One region of the Variovorax sp. 54 genome, then DNA from elsewhere that is predicted to be linked to it. Evidence: predicted binding sites of a transcription regulator. Region 1 holds the regulator's gene; each other region holds the start of a gene.
The links. The regulator sigma-54, encoded in region 1, starts transcription at its own class of promoters, with help from an activator protein. The targets are predictions, from matches to a motif close to TGGCANGNAANCTGCTTT.

Region 1 (2,264 bases):
TGCGCGCGCGCTGGCCACCCAGCCGCGCTTCATCCTGCTGGACGAGCCCTTTGCCGGCATCGACCCGATCGCGGTGATCGAGATCCAGCGGATCATCAGTTTCCTGAAGGAGCGCGGCATCGGCGTGCTCATCACCGACCACAACGTGCGTGAAACGCTGGGCATCTGCGATCACGCGTTCATCATCAGCGACGGGCACGTGCTGGCACAAGGCACACCCTCGGAGATCGTCGACAACGCCGAGGTACGCAGGGTGTACCTGGGCGAGCACTTCCGCATGTAAGGGAGGGGCGCGTCCTCATGAAGCAAGGGCTGTCCCTTCGCGTCTCGCAGCATCTGGCGCTCACGCCACAGCTGCAGCAGTCCATTCGCCTGCTCCAACTCTCCACGCTCGAACTGAGCCAGGAGGTGGAGCAGATGCTGGACGAGAACCCGTTCCTCGAACGCACCGCGGAAGAAGCCGCGCGCGAGGAGTTCGGGCTCGATGCTGTCGACACGCCCGTGCCACGCGACGACGGTGGTGACACCGGCGAGGGCGATTTCGCCCCGGCGCCGACCCCCAGCGCGACGACCACTTCGAGCGAGACCACGTCCACGCCCGACTCCGACGGCCCCGCCGCCGAGATCACCGAGCGCGAGCCCGACTGGGAGGGCGACGGCACCGTCGAGATGGCGCCCGACGACAGCGAGTGGGGCAGCGACGCACCCGCACGCCAGAACAACCTGGGCGACGACGAGCGTGCCGACGCCACCGAACTCGCGCGCAGCCAGGAGTCGCTGCAATCGTTCCTGCACCGCCAGGCGCTGACCCTGCGGCTCAACGAAAACGACTGCGCCGCGCTGCGCTTTTTGATCGAATCGCTCAACGACGACGGCTACCTCGAAGACTCGCTGCCTGCATTGGCCTCGGGCCTGGCGGGCGATGACAACGACCAGTTCGACGACCTGGTGCACCACTTCCAGGTGGCGCTCGGCCTGCTGCAGAGCCTGGAGCCGGCCGGTGTGGGCGCGCGCGACCTCGGCGAATGCCTGAGCATCCAGCTGAAGGCGCTCGCGAACGAAGACGAGACCGAGGCCGAAGCGCTCGTGCGCAAGACCGCCATCGCGATCTGCAAGCAGCCGATGGAGCTGCTCGCGCGGCGCGACTTCAAGCGCCTGGCCACGCTCACGCGCACCAACGAAGAGCTGGTGCGCTCGGCGCTGCAGATCATTGCGCGCCTGGAGCCCAAGCCGGGCCGCCGTTTTGTCGACGTCGAGCGCAACATCGTCGTGCCCGACGTGATCGTCACCAAGACGGGCCGCGGCACCAACATCAAGTTCCGCGTCATGCTGAACCCCGAGGTGATGCCGCGCCTGCGCGTGCACGACATCTACGCCGGCGCGCTCAAGTCGCACAAGGGCGAGGGCAGCCAGGCGCTGTCGCAGCGGCTGCAGGAGGCGCGCTGGTTCATCAAGAACATCCAGCAGCGCTTCGACACCATCCTGCGCGTGAGCAACGCGATCGTCGAGCGGCAGAAGAGCTACTTCGTGCACGGCGAGCTGGCGATGCGCCCGCTGGTGCTGCGCGAGATCGCCGACGAACTGGGCCTGCACGAATCGACGATCTCGCGCGTGACCACGGCCAAGTACATGTCGACGCCCTTCGGCACGGTCGAGCTCAAGTACTTCTTCGGTTCGGCGCTGGGCACCGAGACCGGCGGCAACGCGTCGAGCACGGCAGTGCGCGCGCTGATCAAGCAGTTCGTGAGCTCCGAGAGCATCAAGAAGCCGCTGTCCGACAGCCAGATTTCCGAGATGCTGAAGGAGCAGGGCATCGAGTGCGCGCGCCGCACCGTGGCCAAGTACCGCGAAGCGCTGCGCATCGCGCCCGCCAACCTGCGCAAGGCCCTGTAGAAAGCTCACGATGACCCATCGCCTGCTGTCGCGCTGTGGGCATTGGGTTTTCGTCATCGCAACCGCGTTGCTGTTCACCGGCTGCGCCACGCTGCCCGACGAAGCACCGCGCGCACCCACCAAGGCCATCGCCGTCTCGGCCGACACCGCGCTCGGCAAGATCGCGCTGGCCTCGCAGCCCGACCCTGACCTCAGCGGCTTTCGCCTCATGCCCGGCGGCGACTTCGCCTTCGACACGCGGCTGCAGCTCGCGCGCCGCGCGCAGCGCACGCTCGACGTGCAGTACTACCAGATCGAGAACGACGAGACCGGCCGCTACCTGCTGCGCACCCTGCGCGATGCCGCCCAGCGCGGCGTGCGCGTGCGCCTGT
Region 2 (2,264 bases), 260 kb from region 1:
GCGACGAAGACGCTCAAACCGAGCGCAAGAGAGACAAGAAGTTTTTTCATAGTCGTTGTTCTTTCGGGCCAGGACTCGATCAGAGGGCTTCGCGGCCCGTTTCGCCGGTGCGGATGCGCACGACCTGCTCGAGGTTGTAGACAAAGATCTTGCCGTCGCCGATCTTCCCGGTGCGCGCAGCGCCCTCCACCGCCTCGATCACGCGATCGACGAGGTCGTCGGAGATGGCCGCCTCGATCTTCACCTTGGGCAGGAAGTCGACCACGTACTCGGCACCGCGGTACAGCTCGGTGTGGCCCTTCTGGCGACCGAAGCCCTTCACTTCCGTGACGGTGATGCCCTGCACGCCGATGGCCGAGAGTGCTTCACGCACCTCGTCGAGCTTGAACGGTTTGATGATGGCTGTGACCAGCTTCATGATGACTTGCTCCTTCTGGATGGATGAAAGGTGGCGCGGCAACGTGGGCCGCGCCTGGTTGTTGTGTCGATTACAGCGTCTTCGTCAGCGTGACGATGAAGCGCGCCTTGTTGGGCGAGTACGTCGTCTGGCCGAAGGTGCCGAAACCGTAGTCGACGCCCGGGTTGGCCACCGCGAGGTACGCGCTCTTCTTGTTGGCGCCCTGCACCGAGCCGGTGAGCGTCAGGCCGCTGCCGAAGTCGTAGGTGGCGCCGATGTTGTAGTCGACATAGCTCTTGTAGCCCAGGCTGCGGATGTCGCTGGACATGTTGGTGAAGCCGACCGCCGCCTTCAGTGTGACCTTGGGCACGATCTCCTTGCTGTAGGCCAGGTTCAGGTAGCCGGTGTTGGTGCCCTTCAGGCCCGAGCCGGACTGGTTGCCCGCGTAGCCGAAGTAGTCCTTCGACACGGTGTGCGAGTACTTGGCGGTGATCGAGCCGAAGCTGTCGTTGGCGTAGGTGGCGCCCACGTAGAGCTCGGTGGTGTTGCCTGCCGAGTTGCCCGGGTAGATGTAGGTCAGCGCACCGACGTCCATGTCGACCGGGCCGGCCTTGAACTTGTAGCCGCCGTAGATGTCGCTCTCGATGCTGTTGCCCTTGAGCCAGTTGACGCTGGAGTTCCAGTTGCCGACATAGAAGCCGCTCTCGCCGAAGGCGTAGTCGAAGCCGCCCTGGATGGCGGGCTTGAAGCCCTTGGTCTTGGCGTAGTCGTTCTTGCCGATCATGTCCTGGTCCTGGCCGCGGAACTTGTAGTTCGAGGTCAGGGAGACATTGCCCGTGAGCAGGGGCGCGGGTGCCGGAGCGGCGGCGTCGGCGGCCTGGGCCATGGCGGCGCCCGAGGCGGTCAGTGCAGTGGCCAGAACGATCAACGCCTGGGCGGCGGTACGGTGCGTCATCAGGGAACTCCTCGCAAGTGTGTTGTTGGACCTGAGCACCCTCAAAGCAGGGAGCGTGCCAAAGTGCACAAATACCGCCCCGGTCAGAGGGCGCAGGTGTCCGGCCGTGAGCGCCAAATCGTTACAAGCCCTGTTTCCGGCAGTTGCACACGCTTGCACGCTGCACGGTCCTGGGCCTGCATGTCGCAGGCGCACCAACTTGGGGAGAGGGAGAAAAATGAGTCTGTCTTTGGTGCAAAGCCGCGCCTTGCTCGGCCTGGAAGCCGCCGCCGTCACGGTCGAGGTGCATCTGGCGAACGGCCTGCCGAGCTTCACACTGGTCGGGCTGGCGGAGACGGAGGTCAAGGAAGCGCGCGAACGCGTGCGCTCGGCGATCCAGAACGCCGGGCTTGAATTTCCGACCAACAAGAAGATCGTCGTCAACCTGGCGCCCGCCGACCTGCCGAAGGATTCGGGCCGCTTCGACCTGCCCATCGCCCTGGGCATCCTCGCGGCCAGCGGGCAGATCGAGAACGCCCGGCTGGCCGGCCACGAGTTCGCGGGGGAGCTGTCGCTGTCGGGCGAACTGCGGCCCGTGCGCGGCACGCTGGCGATGGCGCTGGCCCTGCACACGCGCGGCGTGGCGACGCGGCTGGTGCTGCCCATGGACAGCGCGCGCGAGGCCGCGCTGGTGCCCGGCGGGGAGGTCTACGGCGCCCGGCACCTGCTGGACGTGGTGCGCCAGTTCCTGAGCGAGCGCGACGCGGCCGCATCCGCGCCCGAGGGCTCCGACGACGGCTGGACCCGCGTGCTCCCCGCGACCGGCGATGCCGCGCCGCACTACGCCGACCTGGCCGACGTCAAGGGCCACGCCGGCGCCAAGCGCGCGCTGGAGGTGGCTGCCGCCGGCGGCCACAGCCTGTTGATGGTGGG
Region 3 (2,264 bases), 1.6 Mb from region 1:
GATGCGTCGCCATGCGGAAGCGCGTGACTTCCTGCATCTTGAGGTCGATGTACGCGTCGATGTACGAGTCGGTGAACACGCCGCCCTTGGTCAGGAACGCACGGTCCTTGTCCAGGTGCTCCAGGGCCTGGTCCAGGCTGTGGCAGACGGTCGGGATCAGCGCGTCTTCTTCCGGCGGCAGGTGGTACAGGTCCTTGCTGGCGGCTTCGCCCGGATGGATCTTGTTTTCCACGCCGTCCAGGCCGGCCATCAGCAGCGCGGCAAAGCCCAGGTACGGGTTCATCAGCGGATCGGGGAAGCGCGCTTCGACGCGGCGGCCCTTCGGGTTGGCCACGAACGGAATGCGGATCGAGGCCGAGCGGTTCTTGGCCGAGTAGGCCAGCTTCACCGGGGCTTCGAAGCCGGGCACCAGGCGCTTGTAGCTGTTGGTGCCGGGGTTCGTGATGGCGTTCAGGGCACGGGCGTGCTTGATGATGCCGCCGATGTAGTGCAGCGCGAAGTCCGACAGGCCTGCATAGCCGTCGCCGGCGAACAGGTTCTTGCCGTCTTTCCAGACCGACTGGTGCACGTGCATGCCGGAGCCGTTGTCGCCAACGATGGGCTTGGGCATGAAGGTGGCGGTCTTGCCGTAGGCGTGGGCCACGTTGTGGATCACGTACTTCTGCAGCTGGACCCAGTCGGCGCGCTGAACCAGCGTGCTGAAGCGGGTGCCGATTTCGAGCTGGCCGGCGTTGGCCACTTCATGGTGATGCACTTCGACCGGGATGCCCAGCGATTCGAGCACCAGGCTCATTTCCGAGCGCATGTCCTGGAAGCTGTCGACCGGGGGCACGGGGAAGTAGCCGCCCTTGACTGCGGGACGGTGGCCGCTGTTGCCGTGCTCGAACTCCTTGTCGGTGTTCCACGAGGCTTCTTCGGACTCGATCTTCACGAAGCAGCCCGACATGTCGTTCTTCCAGCGCACGCCGTCGAACACGAAGAATTCGGGTTCCGGTCCGAAGTAGGCGGTGTCGCCCAGGCCGGAAGCCTTCATGTACGCCTCGGCGCGCTTGGCGAGCGAACGCGGGTCGCGCTCGTAGGCCTTGCCGTCGGCCGGGTCGATCACGTCGCAGGTCAGGATCAGCGTCGTTTCTTCGAAGAACGGGTCGATGTTGGCGGTGTTCGGGTCGGGCATGAGCTGCATGTCCGAGGCTTCGATGCCCTTCCAACCGGCGATGGACGAACCGTCGAACGCGTGGCCCGAGGTGAATTTGTCTTCATCGAAATGCGACACAGGCACGGTGACGTGCTGCTCTTTGCCGCGGGTGTCGGTGAAGCGCAAGTCGACGAACTTGACCTCGTTTTCCTTGACGAGCTTGAGTACATCGGCGACGGTCTTTGCCATCAGTTTCTCCTGAGTTGGATGGTGGTTAGGAATACGGGAACGGAAGGATGCAGTTTCTGTGCCATTGTCACCCCGCCGGATGAGGCCCGGGTGACGGCCCAGGGGCTGCCGGAAAAGGAATTAATCACCAAAATGGTGCGATACGAATTAACGCACCAATTCAGGGCCAAGCTTCGCATCAAAGGTGTGCAGGCCTTCGATGAGCTGGCCATAGGCGGCATCGAGCAGCCCGGGGTCGCCCTTGACGCCCAGCTCGATGTGGCGCCCGTACTGCGGGTGATCCACGTTGGGGAGACTGAACACCTTGATGCCGGCGTGGGCCTGCTCGATGGCCTGCATCAACGGCGTGAGGGTGGCTTCCATCGCACCGAAAACGATCACGGACTTCTCGGCGATGGCGTTGCGGGTGAAAAGGTCGGCATACCGGCTGTCGAGCACCGACTCGATCATCGGCCAGGCCATGACCGGAAAGCCCGGCACGAAATGGACGTGCTCGACGCTGAACCCCGGAATCTTGTTGTACGGGTTGCGGATGATCGACGCGCCCTGCGGAAACACGCCCATGTTCAGGCGGTGGATGTTGTCGGACCGGTCGGGCTCGTACGGCACGCCCTGCTCCTTGGCCGTGTCCTGCATGCGCTCGCGGATCAGCACTTCGGCCTCGGGGTGCAGCGCCAGCGGCACGCGCAGGGCCTGGGCGGCGCACTGGCGGGTGTGGTCGTCGGGCGTGGCGCCGATGCCGCCGGTCGAGAACACGATGTCGCCCGAGGCGAAGGCGCGCATGAGGGCCGCGGTGATCCGCGTGGGCTCGTCGCCCACGTACTCGGCCCAGCCCAGCTGCAGGCCGCGCGCGGCCAGCAACTCGATGACCTTGGCCATG

Region 2: the regulator sigma-54 is predicted to act here: its motif matches at 1,396-1,413, upstream of CLU95_RS16220 (TorF family putative porin).
Region 3: the regulator sigma-54 is predicted to act here: its motif matches at 1,431-1,448, upstream of glnA (type I glutamate--ammonia ligase).

The regions. Positions count from the first base shown of each region.
Region 1 covers NZ_PEFF01000001.1:3,748,685-3,750,948, forward strand. The annotation lists gene lptB (LPS export ABC transporter ATP-binding protein) at 1-283, shown strand, start outside; gene rpoN (RNA polymerase factor sigma-54) at 301-1,893, shown strand; gene CLU95_RS17410 (phospholipase D family protein) at 1,904-2,264, shown strand, end outside.
Region 2 covers NZ_PEFF01000001.1:3,493,434-3,495,697, reverse strand. The annotation lists gene CLU95_RS16230 (ammonium transporter) at 1-50, opposite strand, end outside; gene glnK (P-II family nitrogen regulator) at 80-418, opposite strand; gene CLU95_RS16220 (TorF family putative porin) at 489-1,352, opposite strand; gene CLU95_RS16215 (YifB family Mg chelatase-like AAA ATPase) at 1,570-2,264, shown strand, end outside.
Region 3 covers NZ_PEFF01000001.1:5,381,819-5,384,082, reverse strand. The annotation lists gene glnA (type I glutamate--ammonia ligase) at 1-1,384, opposite strand, end outside; gene CLU95_RS24595 (competence/damage-inducible protein A) at 1,532-2,264, opposite strand, start outside.